DNA from 2 places in the Oceanimonas sp. GK1 genome. Region 1 is predicted to be linked to the other one. Evidence: predicted binding sites of a transcription regulator. Region 1 holds the regulator's gene; the other holds the start of a gene.
The links. The regulator sigma-54, encoded in region 1, starts transcription at its own class of promoters, with help from an activator protein. The targets are predictions, from matches to a motif close to TGGCACNGTTTTNGCTT.
Positions count from the first base shown of each region.

Region 2: GU3_RS14955 (cytochrome ubiquinol oxidase subunit I) is a predicted target of sigma-54. The motif match lies at 1,142-1,158, and genes of this name have one in related genera.

Region 1 is NC_016745.1:905,687-913,152, forward strand. It holds gene pmbA (metalloprotease PmbA) at 1-450, shown strand, start outside; gene mgtE (magnesium transporter) at 657-2,018, opposite strand; gene GU3_RS04270 (HPr family phosphocarrier protein) at 2,037-2,312, opposite strand; gene rapZ (RNase adapter RapZ) at 2,299-3,165, opposite strand; gene ptsN (PTS IIA-like nitrogen regulatory protein PtsN) at 3,175-3,621, opposite strand; gene hpf (ribosome hibernation promoting factor) at 3,624-3,911, opposite strand; gene GU3_RS04290 (RNA polymerase factor sigma-54) at 3,936-5,372, opposite strand; gene lptB (LPS export ABC transporter ATP-binding protein) at 5,414-6,139, opposite strand; gene lptA (lipopolysaccharide transport periplasmic protein LptA) at 6,142-6,663, opposite strand; gene lptC (LPS export ABC transporter periplasmic protein LptC) at 6,632-7,180, opposite strand; gene kdsC (3-deoxy-manno-octulosonate-8-phosphatase KdsC) at 7,177-7,466, opposite strand, start outside.
Region 2 is NC_016745.1:3,160,623-3,168,088, reverse strand. It holds gene GU3_RS14960 (sensor histidine kinase) at 1-1,010, opposite strand, end outside; gene GU3_RS14955 (cytochrome ubiquinol oxidase subunit I) at 1,305-2,711, shown strand; gene GU3_RS14950 (cytochrome d ubiquinol oxidase subunit II) at 2,713-3,708, shown strand; gene GU3_RS14945 (GAF domain-containing protein) at 3,945-6,581, shown strand; gene GU3_RS14940 (EAL domain-containing protein) at 6,581-7,466, shown strand, end outside.

The sequences.
Region 1 (7,466 bases):
GCCAGTGCGCCCTTTGACAATGAAGGGGTGCGCACCGTTGAGCGCAATATCATTGAGCACGGCGTGCTGCAGACCTACCTGCTGACCAGCTACTCGGCGCGCAAGCTGGGGCTGCCGGTCACCGGCCATGCCGGTGGCATTCACAACTGGACGGTATCGAGCAGCGGCCAGAGCTTTGATGAGCTGCTGAAACAAATGGGCACCGGCCTGCTGGTGACCGAGATGATGGGCCAGGGCGTGAATATCGTGACCGGCGACTATTCCCGGGGCGCCGCCGGCTTTTGGGTGGAAAACGGCGAAATTGCCTACCCGGTGGAAGAGATCACCATTGCCGGCAACCTGAAAACCATGTTCGCCGGCATTCAGGCCATCGGCACCGACGTGGAAACCCGCTCCAGCCTGCATACCGGCTCGGTGCTGATCGACAATATGAAGATAGCCGGACAGTAAAACCCAGCTGTAAGCCATAAGCTGTCAGCTGTAAGAAGGGCCGCATATGCGGCCCTTGGCATTTCTGGCAACTGGGGTTGTGGTAGCTGCCGCTTTAGCCGGCAGAGCCTGTGCAACAGGCTTTGGATGTGTCGGCTGGTCTGCGGTATTGCGCCGGCTAAAGCGGCGCCTACAGCTAACTCCTGAACAGCTTCTGGCTTCCCGCTTCAGTGCAGCAGGATCAGCGTGGCCAGCCCCAGGAAAGACAGCAGGCCCACGGTATCGGTGATGGTGGTCAGCGCCATGGAGCCGGCCAGGGCCGGGTCGATATTGAAGCGCTTCATGACCAGCGGAATGCTGGCGCCGGCCAGGCCCGCCACCGACAGGTTGATAAACATGGCGGCGGCGATCACCAGACCGATTTCCCAACTGCCCTTCCACAGGCTGACCACAACGGCGATGGCCAGGGCCCACACCATGCCGTTAATGAGGCCCACCAGGGCTTCCTTGGTCAGCAGCCAGCGGGCGTTGCTGTCACCGATATGGCCCACCGCCATGCCCCGGATCACCAGCGCCAGGGTCTGATTGCCAGCGATGCCGCCCATGGACGGCACTATGGTCATCAGAATGGCCAGGGTGGCCAGCTGCGACAGGGTTTCTTCGAACATGTTGGACACGCTGGCCGCCACCAGGGCGGTACCCAGGTTGACGGTGAGCCAGATGGAGCGGCGGCGGGCACTGATCAGCACCGGCGCGAAGGTGTCTTCGTCGTCGTCCATCTTGGCCATGCCCATCATGGAGTGCTCGCCTTCCTCGCGAATAATATCGACCACGTCATCGATGGTAATGCGGCCCAACAACTGGTTGCTGTCGTCCACTACCGGGGCCGACAGCCAGTCGTGGCGCTCAAACAGGTTGGCCACCTCGGTGTCGGTCATGGTCAGGGGAATGGCTTCTACCGTGGTGTCCATGGCTTCCGCCACCGTGGTGGTGGGGGACTGCACCACCAGGCTGGCCAGGGAGATATCCCCCAGCAAGCGGTTGTGCTGATCCACCACATAAAGGGTGTCGGTGCCTTCCGGCAGTTCGCTGTGGCGGCGCAGGTAACGCAGCACCACATCGATGGTAACGTCCGGGCGCAGGGTAATGAACTCGGTGTTCATCAGCGAGCCGGCGGTGTCTTCCGGGTAGGACAGGGCCAGCTCGGCCCGGTGCCGGTCCTGCTCGTCCATTTCGGTGAGCACCTGATTGAACAGCTGCTCCGGCAGATCCCTGAGCACATAGGCCAGATCGTCCGACTCCATGTCTTCCAGGGCGCTGGCCAGTTTTTCCGGCTCCATCAGCCGAATGATGCCGTCCCGTACCTCTTCCGACAGCTCTTCCAGGATCTCGCCGTAGTCGTCGGGATCGATCAGCTGCCACAGCACCTTGCGGCTGGGTGAAGGAGACGATTCCAGCAGCCAGGCCACGTCCCCCGGGCGCATTTGTTGCAGCATGCGGCGTACGTGCACGAACATGCCGCTGTTCAGGGCCTGGGTAATGGTTTCCAGATGATCCGGGGTGCTGCTTTGCTCTGCGGGCTCTGTCATTCGGTGTCCGGCTGAGGGTTATTCCGACTCGTTGAAACGATCTGCCACCAGCCGGGCCACGGCGTCCATGGCCGCCTGGGCATCCGGCCCTTCCGCCACCACGCGAATGGCGTGCCCCTGGGCGGTTTCCAGCATCAAGAGTCCCATCACGCTGTTGGCGGGGGCCTGTTTGTGCTGGTTGCAGACGGTCACTTCGGCGTCGAATTGCTGGGTCAGCTGCACCAGCTGAATGGCGGCCCGGGCATGCAGCCCCAGTTTATTGACGATCTGCAGGTCGCGTTCAATTTTCGGCATGGCGTTTTTCCAGGGTACGATGGCGCAGTTGCACGCTTTTGCCCAACTGGGTAAAGACCCGGGCCAGTTGTTCGGCGATGAACACCGAGCGGTGCTGGCCGCCGGTACAGCCGATGGCCACGGTGACGTAACTGCGATTGTTGCGCTCCAGGTGGGGCATCCAGGTGATCAGCAGGTTTTCCAGCTGCCACAGGTATTTCATCACCTCCGGCTGGCTGCCCAGGTAGTCGGCCACCGGTTGATCCTGGCCGGTATAGGGGCGAAGTTCGGCAATCCAGTGGGGATTGGGCAGAAAGCGGGCGTCAAACACGAAGTCGGCGTCCTTGGACACACCGTATTTGTAGCCAAAGGACTCGAACACCCAGTTCAGCTCCTTTTCCTTTTTGCCGAGAATGCGTTCACGAATGATCTCGCTGAGATCGTGAATGCTCAAGGCGGAAGTGTCGATGCGCAGATCCGCATCCGACGACAGCGGCGCCAGCAGGTGGGTTTCTTCGCGAATGGCCTCGTCCAGGGTCAGGCTGTGGCGGGACAGGGGATGCAGCCTACGGGTGTCGCCAAAACGACGGATCAGCACCGAGTTGTCGGCGTCGATAAAGAAGCTGGACAGCTGCACGTCGTCCATGGCCCGCACTTCGGCGAGAAAGGCCTCAAGCTGCTCGGGACTGTCGGGCAGGTTGCGTACGTCTATGCTCACGGCCACGGCCCCGGGCTTGTCCTGGCGCAGACGCACCAGCTCCGGCAGCAGTGCCACCGGCAGGTTGTCGACGCAGTAGTGGCCGAGATCCTCAAGCACCCGCAACGCCACTGTCTTGCCCGACCCGGAACGGCCACTGACAATCACCAGCTGCATCTTGGCTCCTCAGGCTGAAATCATGATTTGATAAAGTTCTTCGTCACTGCCGGCCTGACGCAGTTGCCGGCAGACCTGCTTGTTGCTCAGCTTCTCGGCGATCAGCGACAGGGTTTTAAGGTGCTGTTTGCATTCCTGCTCCGGCACCAGCAGGGCAAACACCAGACCGACCGGCTGATTGTCGATGGCATCGAACTCCACTGGCTCGGCAAAGGTAAGCAGTACGGCCGTCGCCTTGTTGTCATTACCGATCCGGCCATGGGGAATGGCGATGCCGTTGCCAATGCCGGTACTGCCCATTTTCTCCCGGGCCAGCAGACAGTCAAAAAGCGACTGGCTGCCGATATTGAGGTGGTCGGCAGCCAGCTCGCTGATGATTTCCAGAGCACGTTTTTTGCTCGTGCAGGGAACTGCACTGCGGGTGCAGTCCCTGCTTAGTATGTCGGCGACTTCCATGGTTACTTTTGCTTGAGCTTCTCTTTGTGTTTGATGATCTGGCGATCCAGCTTGTCGATGAGGCCATCGATGGCGGCATACATGTTTTCGTGCTGGGCGTTGGCGAACAGCTCACCGCCACTGACATGCAGCTTGGCCTCGGCAATCTGCTGCATTTTTTCCACATTGAGGATGACGTGCGCATTGGTGATGTGATCGAAGTGGCGTTCCAGCCGGGAAAACTTGCTGTTTACATAATCACGCAGTGCATCGGTGATTTCGACATGGTGTCCAGTCAGATTAATTTGCATAACGTCTTCCTTCTGTCGTTGCCTTTAAACCAGGCGTTTGCGCTGATTGGAAGGGGGAATGGCCAGTGACTCCCTGTACTTGGCGATGGTCCGCCTGGCCACCTTGATCCCCTGGTCGGCCAGCAGCTGGGCAATTTTGCTGTCGCTCAGCGGCTTGGCCGGGTTTTCGGCCCCGACCAGTTTTCTGATCAGGGCGCGAATTGCCGTGGAAGAACACTCACCGCCATCGTCGGTGCCCACATGGCTGGAGAAGAAGTACTTGAGTTCAAACACGCCTCTGGGGGTGTGCATGAACTTCTGGGTGGTCACCCGGGAAATGGTGGACTCATGCATTTCCACCGCCTCCGCCACATGGTTCAGCACCATGGGCTTCATGGCCTCTTCTCCATACTCAAAGAATGCCTGTTGTTGTTCAACAATACAATTGGCAACCTTGAGCAGCGTCTCATTTCGGCTTTCAAGGCTTTTGAGGAACCATTTGGCATCCTGCAAATGGTTGCGAATAAACTGGCCGTCTTCGCTGTTTCTGGGCTTGTTGGCCAGGGCCGCATAGGTCTGGTTGAGCCGTACCTTGGGCATGGCCTCGGGGTTGAGCTCCGCCACCCAGGCGCCGCTGCGTTTGGTGACCACCACGTCGGGAATAACGTATTCGGAGTTGCCCTGAAGAATGCTGCTGCCGGGGCGGGGCTCGAGCTGCTGGATCAGGGCCAGCACTGCGCGCAGCTCCTCTTCCCGGAGTTTGGTCTTGCGCTGCAGGCTGCGATAGTCCCGGTTGCCGAGCAGGTCCATGTGCTGCAGCAGCAGGTTGCGGGCCTCGGCCAGCCAGGGGGTGTCGGGCGGAAACTGGTCCAGCTGAATGCACAGGCATTCCTGCACGCTGCGGGCGGCCACGCCGACGGGATCGAAGTGCTGAATGCGCTTGAGCACGGCTTCCACTTCGTCCGCCTCTATGTCCAGCTCGTCCGCCGACACCGCCTGCAGCAAGTCGTTGATATCGGCGGTAAGGTAACCGGCATCGTCGATGGCGTCGATAATGGCCAGGGCAATGGCCTGATCGGTCTCGCTGAAGGGGGTCAGGTTCATCTGCCAGATCAGGTAGTCCTGCAGGCTTTCGGTGGTTTCACCCTGGTAGACGGTGTCTTCCAGCCCTTCCGGCAGGCCGGCGCCGCCGCTGACGGGAGAGGCGGTGTACACCTCTTCCCAGCTGGTGTCCATGGGCAGATCTTCACCCAGCTGGTTGCGCTCCATGGCGGTATCCGAAGCCATCTGCTCTTCGTTGCGGTTGTCGTCGACCTTGATGCTGTCCGGCTCCTCCTGCTCCAGCAGCGGGTTGCTGTCCAGGGCCATCTGGATTTCCTGCTGCAGTTCCATGCTGGACAGTTGCAGCAGGCGAATGGCCTGCTGCAACTGGGGGGTCATGGTCAGCTGTTGGCCAAGGCGTAACTGAAGAGTGGGCTTCATTCGTTGCAACGTCCTTCCTAATCAACCGCGTCGCGGTGCCGTCAAAGGCTGAATTGTTCGCCGAGATAGACCTTTTTGACCTGTTCGTTGGCCAGTATCTCCGCCGGGGTCCCGGCCGCAATCCGATGGCCATGACTGACAATATAGGCCTTTTCGCATACGTCCAGGGTTTCGCGCACGTTGTGATCGGTGATCAGCACGCCCAGACCCCGTTCCTTCAGGTGCAGAATGATCTTCTTGATGTCTATGACAGAAATGGGATCCACGCCGGCAAAGGGTTCATCGAGCAGTATAAAGCGCGGATCTGCCGCCAGTGCCCGGGCGATCTCCACCCGTCGCCGTTCGCCGCCGGACAGGCTCATGCCTAAGCTGTCGCGAATATGGGTGATGTTGAACTCTTCCAGCAGCTGCTCCATTTTTTCGTTACGGCCGTCGGCATTCAGATCCTTGCGGGTCTGCAAGACCGCCATCAGGTTGTCGGCCACGCTCAGGCGGCGAAAAATGGAGGCTTCCTGAGGCAGGTAGCCGATGCCGGCCCGGGCGCGCACATGCATCGGCTCGTGGCTGATGTCCTGATCGTCGATGGTAATGCTGCCCGCGTCCCGCTGCACCAGGCCCACTATCATGTAAAAAGAGGTGGTCTTGCCGGCACCGTTCGGGCCCAGCAGACCCACGATCTGGCCGGTGTTGACGGTCAGGCTGACGTCGGCCACTACCTTGCGGCCCTTGTAGCTTTTCTGTAGCCCGCGCGCTTTCAGTATCGCCATGCTTAGTTCTGATCCTGGTTATCGAGGTCCTGCACCTGCTCGGGCAGGAAGATGGTGGTCACGCGATCCTGGCCGCCCTGGCTTTCGGCTTCCATCTGCTCCTTGTCGATAAAGTAGCGAATGCGGTAACCGGTGACGATGTTGTCGTTTTGCTTGAGTTTGGCGTCCTGCACCAGGGTGATGGTGCGGGCGCGCATGTCATAGTGAATTTCCCGGGCCTCGGCATGCACCGGCTGACCGTTGTTGAGCACTTGCTGGTAGGTGGCCGGGCTGCCCTTGGCGGTCATCGACTGCAGCCCCTGCTCGTTGCGGATCACTACCAGCTCGTCGGCGCGCACGTCAATGCTGCCCTGCTTGACCACCACCTGGTCGATAAAGGTGACCTTGTTGTCGGCCAGCTCCACCAGCTGACGCCCGGCGTCGATGGTGACCGGCTGGCGGTAATCGCTGTCTCTGGCCTGTGCCTGACCCAGGCCAAGCAGGCCACCAAGACTAAGGATTGAAATAAGTTGCCCGGGTTTCATTCAGTAATTCCACCGTTTGTTGATCCAGCCTGCCTCGCAGGCCCGTGCCTTCCGCCTGGTATTGCGGGCTTTCCAGCCGCACCCTCTGGTTGGAGCGCAGCCGATTATTGATAAAGTCCATTTCCAGATATTCGGTGGTCAGGGTTTCCACCAGGGCATCCGGTTGCAGCCCCTTGCCGACGACGTTGCCGGTGAGTACGGCGTTGTCGCCGGTGTTGATGGTGCCGTCATTCCCGCTCAGCCGCCACTGGGGCTGGCCATCGGGGGAATAAAGCAAGATAACAGGTTTTTTCATCAGGGTCATGGACAGGGACTCGTAGTACTCTGCATGCTCCGCCTGCATGCCCCGGTAGGGCAGCCCCAGCCGGTTGTACTGTATGCTGGTCAGGTTGGTGGCCACGAAGTCCGGCTGAAAGTCCTGCTCACTGACCGGCGCTCGGCGGTCGTTACCAAACCATTGCCAGGCCGCCAGGGCCACCACGAACAAGGCACCAAACAGCCAGGTCTGGCGGCTCATATACTCATGCCCTCGGCCTGCTCCAGCGTGCCACGGGCATCAAGCAGCAGATCGCACAGTTCCCGTACCGCGCCCCGGCCACCCGGGGTGCGGGTGGTGTAGCCGGCCCGCTGCAGCACCAGCGGATGGGCATCGGCCACTGCCACGCCCAGACCACAGTCCTGCATTACCGGCAAGTCCACCACGTCGTCACCGATGTAGGCCACCTGTTGCGGCGCGAGCTCCAGGCGGGCAAGCAGTTCACCGTAGCTGTGCAGCTTGTCGCTCTGGCCCTGGTAAATGTGGC
Region 2 (7,466 bases), 1.3 Mb from region 1:
TGGCCCATCTGCCGGGCCAGCAACTGCTGGGCGGTCCCGGCCAGGGAATTCCAGCCGTCGGCATCCCGCAGTTGTGCCAGCCAGGTCTCGAGCAGTTGCTCATCGAGCCGGCTGCCCGGGTAGATCAGCCGCTCCACCAGCTTGCTGACCGGCTGGTACAGGGCCAGGGCCAGCATCAGCAGCAACAGCGAATACAGCCATAGCTGCCACTGGGGCACGGCGGCCAGGGCCTGCATCCCCAGGCGCCCGGCCATGGCGCTGAACAGCGCCATCAGCCCCAGCAGCAGGCCGGTCATTAAAATCCACAGCAGCGCCCGGTTGGCCCAGGCGTTAACCTCCAGCATCTGGTAGCGCACCACACCATACACCAGCAGCAGCACGTAGCTGGGCAGCAGCAGCATGGGCCAGGGATACCACAGCAGCCCCAGCGACGGAAAAATAAAGCTGGTGGCCAGCCACAGCCCCCAGGCACCGGCGGCAAACATGGCGGCGATGGAGCGGCGGCGGTTGCCTTGCTGGCGCACAAAGCCCCACAGCAGCAGGGCGTGGGCCAGCACGCCGATGAAAATGGTGTAGCCGATGTTGAACCAGCCGCTGCCGCGAAACACGAAATAGTGCTCAAAGGGGCCAAAGGCGATGATGTCGCCACCGCCTCGCCACAGGGTGACCAGACTGACCAGCACGGCGGCGCCATAGAGCAAACCGCGATAGCGGGCCAGCCGGCTCAACCAGGGGCGCTGGCTTGGCCCCTGGTTGACAAAGCCAATGGCAAAGTCGAGAAAAAAGGTGGGCATCAGCGGGTTGGCCAGGATCAGCGCCATGCCGAGATCGTGCCAGCCGTAAAACACCGCCACATGGCCGGCGCACCACAGCGCCATCATCACGCCAAAGCCCGCCAGCGCCTTCATGCTGCGCCGGTTGCGGGCGCGCCAGAACAGCCAGGCCGACACCAGCAGGGCGCAGCCGCTGGTGAGCATCATCATCAGTTCAAAGGCGAGTTCCAGGGGCATAACGCGGCGTGTCCGGATGTAAATGACGTTGACAGTTGGAGGCGAAAAAACTGTAAACCCTGTTGTCGGTGAACACAAGTTTTTGCGGTTTGATTGATCCAGAGCAAGGCGGTACGGGGTTTTCAAAAGGCTGGCACGCTTAATGCAGTTACCTGGTCACCAGACTAACGAGTGAGCAAAACAATAATGAACCTGATCACGCTGTTGATGGAATTTTCCGCAATCCTGGTTGTTCTTCTGATGGCGGGGCTGCCGGCACTGGTTCGCCGCCAGCTGGCCCGCTAAGGAGGACCCATGGAGCTTGATGCCGCCATTTTATCGCGAATACAGTTCGCCTTTACCGTCAGTTTTCACATTATCTTTCCGGCCATCACCATCGGCTTGGCCACCGCCATTGCCATCTGGGAAGGGCTCTGGCTGAAAACCCGCAATCCGGTGTATTTTCAGCTGGCCAAGTTCTGGATCAAGCCCTTTGCCATTACCTTTGGCATGGGGGTGGTGAGCGGCATCGTGCTGTCCTACGAGTTCGGCACCAACTTCTCCCGCTTCTCCGAAATCACCGGCGCCGTGCTCGGGCCGCTGATGGCCTACGAGGTGCTGACCGCCTTCTTTCTGGAGGCGGGCTTTCTGGGCGTCATGCTGTTCGGCTGGCAGCGGGTAGGGGAAAAACTGCACTTTTTCTCCACCTGTGTGGTGGCGGTCGGCACCTGGATTTCGGCGTTCTGGATTATCGTCGCCAACTCCTGGATGCAGACCCCGGCGGGGTATGAGCTGGTGGACGGTCGCTTCGAGGTGGCCAGCTGGATGGAGGTGATCTTCAACCCGTCCATGCCCTACCGGCTGGTGCACATGCTGCTGGCGGCCATGCTCAGCGCCACCTTTGTGATCGGGGGTATCAGCGCCTGGTATCTGTATAAAAAGCGCGAGATGGCCTTTGGTCGCAAGGGCCTGTCCATGGCGCTGTGGGCGGCGCTGCTGCTGGCCCCGCTGCAGGCCATTGTCGGCGACTTTCACGGCCTCAACGTGAAAGAGCACCAGCCCATCAAGGTGGCGGCGATGGAAGGGATCTGGCCCGAGCAGGAAAGTGGCGCGCCGCTGCTGCTGTTTGCGGTGCCCGACATGGAGGCCGAGACCAACCGTTTCGAGATTAAAATTCCCAAGCTGGCTTCACTGATCCTCACCCACGAGCTGGACGGCGAACTGCAGGGCCTGAAGTCGGTGCCCGCGGAAGACCGCCCCCATGTGCCGCTGGTGTTTTATTCCTTCCGCATCATGGTGGGGCTGGGGGTGCTGATGATCGGCGCCGCCCTGTGGGGACTGTGGCTGCGCAGAAAGCACGGTCAGTTTGAGAGCAAGCCCTTTCAGTGGCTGATGATGCTGATGATCCCCTCGGGGGTGGTGTCCACCCTGGCCGGCTGGTACGTGGCCGAGGTGGGCCGCCAGCCCTGGCTGGTGCATGGCCTGGTGCGCACCATGGAGGTGGTGTCGCCGTTGCCGGCGGAGCGGGTGTTGTTCTCGCTCACCCTGTTCGTGCTCACCTACAGCCTGCTGTTTTGCGTGTACCTCTACTTTATGGCCAAACTGGTGCGCAAGGGGCCGCCGGACATGGCCCGGCTGGAGCAGCACATGATCGGCATTCAGGCCCCCGGCTTCGCCCTGGCCTGGGTGAAAAAACTGCAACACGATGTGGTGGAGAACTGAGATGGATCTGGCGCTGTTTTATTATTTGCTGCTGGGCTTTGCGGTGCTGATGTACGTGGTGCTGGACGGCTTTGACCTCGGCCTCGGCATTCTGTATCCCTGGTTTCAAAGCGAAGGCGAGCGGGATCACATGATGCGCTCCATCTCCCATGTGTGGGACGGCAACGAAACCTGGCTGGTGTTTGGCGGCGTGGTGCTGTTTGCGGCCTTTCCCGCCGCCTACGCCGGCATTCTGTCCACCCTGTATACGCCCATCATCATTATGCTGATCGGGCTGATTTTCCGCGGCGTGGCCTTTGAATACCGCTTCAAGTCGCACCGCTCCAAGCCCTGGTGGGACAAGTCGTTCTGGCTTGGCTCCACCGTGGCCACCTTTTGTCAGGGCGCCATTCTCGGTGCCGTGGTGCAGGGGGTGGAGGCCGGTCCCGGTGAGCTGGGCGCCCTGGCCTGGCTCAGCCCGTTCAGCATCTTCACCGGGTTTTCGCTGATGGTGGCCTATGCCCTGCTGGCCTGTTGCTACCTGGTGCTGAAAAGCCGGGATCCCGTGCTGGCCCGGGCCGCCCAGCTTGGCCGCCGGCTGGTGGTGGCCATTATGGTCATTTTGCTGGTACTCAGCCTGTGGATGGTGCTGGCCAACGAGGAGGTGAGTGCCCGCTGGTTTGACGGCCTCAATTTGCTGTGGCTGTCGCCGCTGCCGCTGCTGAGTGCGGTGCTCGGTTTTCTGCTGTACCGGGATCTGGACGGCGAGCCGCACGAAACCCGGCCCTTCTGGCTGGCCTGCGGTCTGTTCCTGCTGGGCTTTGGCGGCCTGGTGGTGAGCCTGTTCCCTTACCTGATCCCCCACCAGCTGACCCTGTGGCAGGCCAGCGCGCCGGACTCCAGCCTGCTGTTCCTGCTGCCCGGCATTCTCATCTTTTTGCCGCTGATCTGCGCCTATACCCTGTGGGGCTACCGCATTTTCTCCGGCAAGGTGGAAGACTTTGAGGAAGGCTACTGATGGCGGGTAAAAAAGGCTGGCTGTGGTTTGCCGGCCTTTACCTGGCGGGGGTGGCGGTGCTCACTCTGGCCGGCCTGCTCATTCGGCTGCTGCTCACGGGCATCTGACCTTCCCCTTGATCACAAAGCGACCCTGACGGGTCGTTTTTGTTTTCCGGGAGCGTTAAGATGCCGTTGAGAAAGATAATAATACGCAGCACCGGCGCCTGCCGGTGCGGCCAACAGGGAATGTTGATCATGAAAAGCCCCGCCCCCCTGCCTGCCAACGAGCCGGCCCGACTGGCCAGCCTGCGTCGGCTGCATCTGCTCGACACCCCGGTCGATCCGGAATTCGATCAACTGGTCGAGCTGGCCTGTTTGTTACTGAAGATGCCCATGGGGCTGATTTCGCTGGTGGACGAAGACCGCCAGTGGAGCCGTGGTCGCTGGGGCCTGGCGGTGCAGCAGAGCCCGCGGGACACCGCCTTCTGCAACTGGGTGGTGGCCGACGGTACGCCGCTGGTGGTGGCCGATGCCAGCCAGGATCCGCGTTTTGCCGAGCATCCCCTGGTCACCGGCGAGCCGGGCCTGCGTTTTTACGCCGGTGTGCCCCTTTGCCTGGAGCCCGGTCTGGTGGTGGGCGTGCTGGCGGTGCTGGACAGCCAGCCCCGTACCCTGAATGAGGAGGCGCTACGCCAGTTGGAGCTGCTGGCCGGCCAGGCCCGGGCGCTGCTGCGACTGCGCAGAAAGCGGCACATGCTGAATGAGCAGGCACTCCTGAGCGACAGCCGGCTGGCCCGCTACCAGGCCATTACCCAGGGGGCGGCGGCGGGCATAGTGCGTATCGATGGCCGGGGGCTTATTCAGGAAATCAATGACTATGCCCTCAACCTGCTCGGTTACCGGCGCGACGAGGTGCTGGGGCACAATGTCAGCCGGCTGATGCCGGCCCGGTGGGCGCCCCATCACGATCACTATATTCGCAACTATCTCGAGGGCGGCGAGGCCAGGGTTATCGGCAAGGGCCGCAGGGTGGCGGCGCTGCACCGGAACGGACACTCGGTGCCGGTGCATCTGGCGGTGGGCCAGGTGCACCAGAGCGGGCCCCATGAGCATGCCGAGTTTATCGGTATTCTCACGGATCTGAGCGAGATGCACAGCGCCGAGCAGCGCGAGCGCCGGGCAGCGGAAATGGTGGCGCGCCAGCAGCAGTTGCTGAGCGTGCTGCACAAGGGGCTGACCGACTACCACGCGCTGATGTCCGGCAACCGGCTGTGGGCCTTTTTGCAGGACGCCCTGCGTACGCTGACCGGCAGTGATTATTCGCTGATCGGCGAAGTGCTGCCCGCGGAAAACGGGCCGGCGCTGAAGGTGCATGCCATTACCGACTTGTCCTGGAGCGAGGCGTCCCGCCAGCTGATGCAGCGATGGCAGGCGGGGGAGATGCTGCTCACCAATCCGGACAGCATGCTGGGCCGCGTGTTCGCCGGGGGGGAAACCGTGCTCAGTAACGACCTGGCCGAAGATCCCCGCCGGGGCGGCTTTCCCCCCGGCCACCCGCCGCTGCACAACTTTCTGGGGGTGCCCATTCTCGATGACGGCGAAGTGATTGGCATGTTTGCCATCGCCAACGGCCGCGACGACTACAGTCAGGAGCTGGTGGCCTGGCTGGAGCCCTTTACCTCCACCTGTGCCCTGCTGATCAATCTTTATCGCCAGCTCAACGAGCGGGATGCCTTTACCGAGCAGTTGCGCCAGACCCGGGACGAAGCCGAGCGGGCCAGCCGGGCGAAGACCGAATTTTTGTCCTCCATGAGCCACGAGCTGCGCACGCCACTCAACGCCATCATGGGCTTTGCCCAGTTGCTGCTGAACAACCAGCGCACGCCTCTGGACGAGCGTCAGCACCGGCAGGTGGAGCAAATCTATAAAAGCGGCAATCACCTGCTCACGCTGATCAACGAGGTACTGGATCTGGCACGCATCGAGGCCGGCCGCATCGACATGTCGTTTGAGGCCATTGAGGTGGCCGATGTGGTGCGCGAGGCCTGCGATATTCTCTCGCCCATGGCCCAGCAACAACATATTCGGCTGCAGCCCCAGATGGGCCGGTGCGGGGCCGTGACCGCCGATTACACCCGGCTCAAGCAGGTGCTGCTCAACCTGCTGTCCAATGCCATCAAATACAATCGTCCGCAGGGCCAGGTGCACATCGGCTGTCGCTGCGAGGGGGAGCGGTTGCGCATTTCGGTACGGGACACGGGCCCGGGCATTGCCGCCGACAAGCTCAGTCAGCTGTTCCAGCCCTTTAACCGCCTGGGCGCCGAAAACGGCGCCATCGAGGGCACCGGCGTGGGCCTGGCCCTGACCAAGCGCATCGTCGAGCAGATGCAGGGGGAGATTGGCGTCGAGACGGTACCGGGGGAAGGCTGCGAGTTCTGGTTTTGCCTGCCGCTGGCCACACCGGCACCCGCGGCCCTGACGGAGGCATTGCCGTCCCGGGCGCCGGCCGAGGGGGCCGGCAGGACGGTGCTGTATGTGGAAGACAACCCGGCCAATCAGCGGCTGCTGAGCGAGCTGTTCGAGCCACTCGACGGCGTTGAGCTCACCTGCGTGCCCTCGGCGGAGCTGGCCTTTGAAATGGCCTGTGCCAGCCCGCCGAGTCTTATTCTGATGGACATTAACCTACCTGGCATGAGCGGGCTGGAAGCCGCCCTGCTGCTGGGCCGGCATCCGCGCACCCGGCAGGTGCCGGTGGTGGCGCTTTCGGCCAGGGCCATGCCGGAAGAGCTGAACCAGGCCCGCCAGGCGGGCTTTCGGGATTACCTGACCAAGCCGGTGGATCTTCCCCGGCTGCTGGCGTTGCTGGAAACCCTGACCGGGGAGACGTCCTGATGACCACGCCCGTCCACACCGATGCCCGTATTCTGGTGCTTGATGACAATCCGGTGAATGTGGAGCTGTTGCTGTGCTTGCTGGAGGACGAAGGCTACCGCCATGTGTACGCGGAAACCGATCCGCGCCGGCTGGCCCGGCACCTGCACGAGCAGCCGGTGGATCTGTTGCTGCTTGATATTCGCATGCCATATCTGGACGGCTACCAGGTGCTGGCATGGCTGCGGGAGGAGTGGGGCGAGCGGGCCCCGCCGGTGATTGTGCTCAGTGCCCAGACCGACGCCGAGACCCGGCTGCGGGCCCTGGGCCTGGGGGCCCGGGACTTTCTCAACAAGCCCTTTGATCAGCCGGAGGTATTGCAGCGCATTCGCAATACCCTGGAGGCCCACTTTCTGTTGCGGGATCGCAGCGACCGGGCCGCCTGGCTGGAAGACGAGGTGCGCCAGCGTACCAGTGAACTGCAGTTGCAGGCGATCAGTGATCCGGTCACCGGCCGGCTGAACCGGCGCGGTTTGCTGGAGCAGCTGCAGGACAGTCCGCAGGGCAGCGTGGTGCTGTATTTTATTGCCCTCGACGGCCTGGAAGACATTGCCCGGCTGCACGGCCTGCGGGTGGCCGAAACCCTGAGCCGGACCCTGAGTGCGCGCCTGCAGTCGCTGCTGCAGGAGCAGGAGTGTGTGGTGGGCGCCTGGAGCAGCAGCGAGTGGCTGGTGCTGGACAGGAACCTGCCCAACGAGTCTGATATTGCCCGCCAGGCCGAGCGGCTGCTGGCCGGCCTGGCGCAGGGAATTGAGGTGGAGCAACTGCTGTTGCAGCTGGATTGCCGTATTGGCGTCAGTCACAGCGGCATGATGCACGACAACCATGAGCACCTGGTGCGTCAGG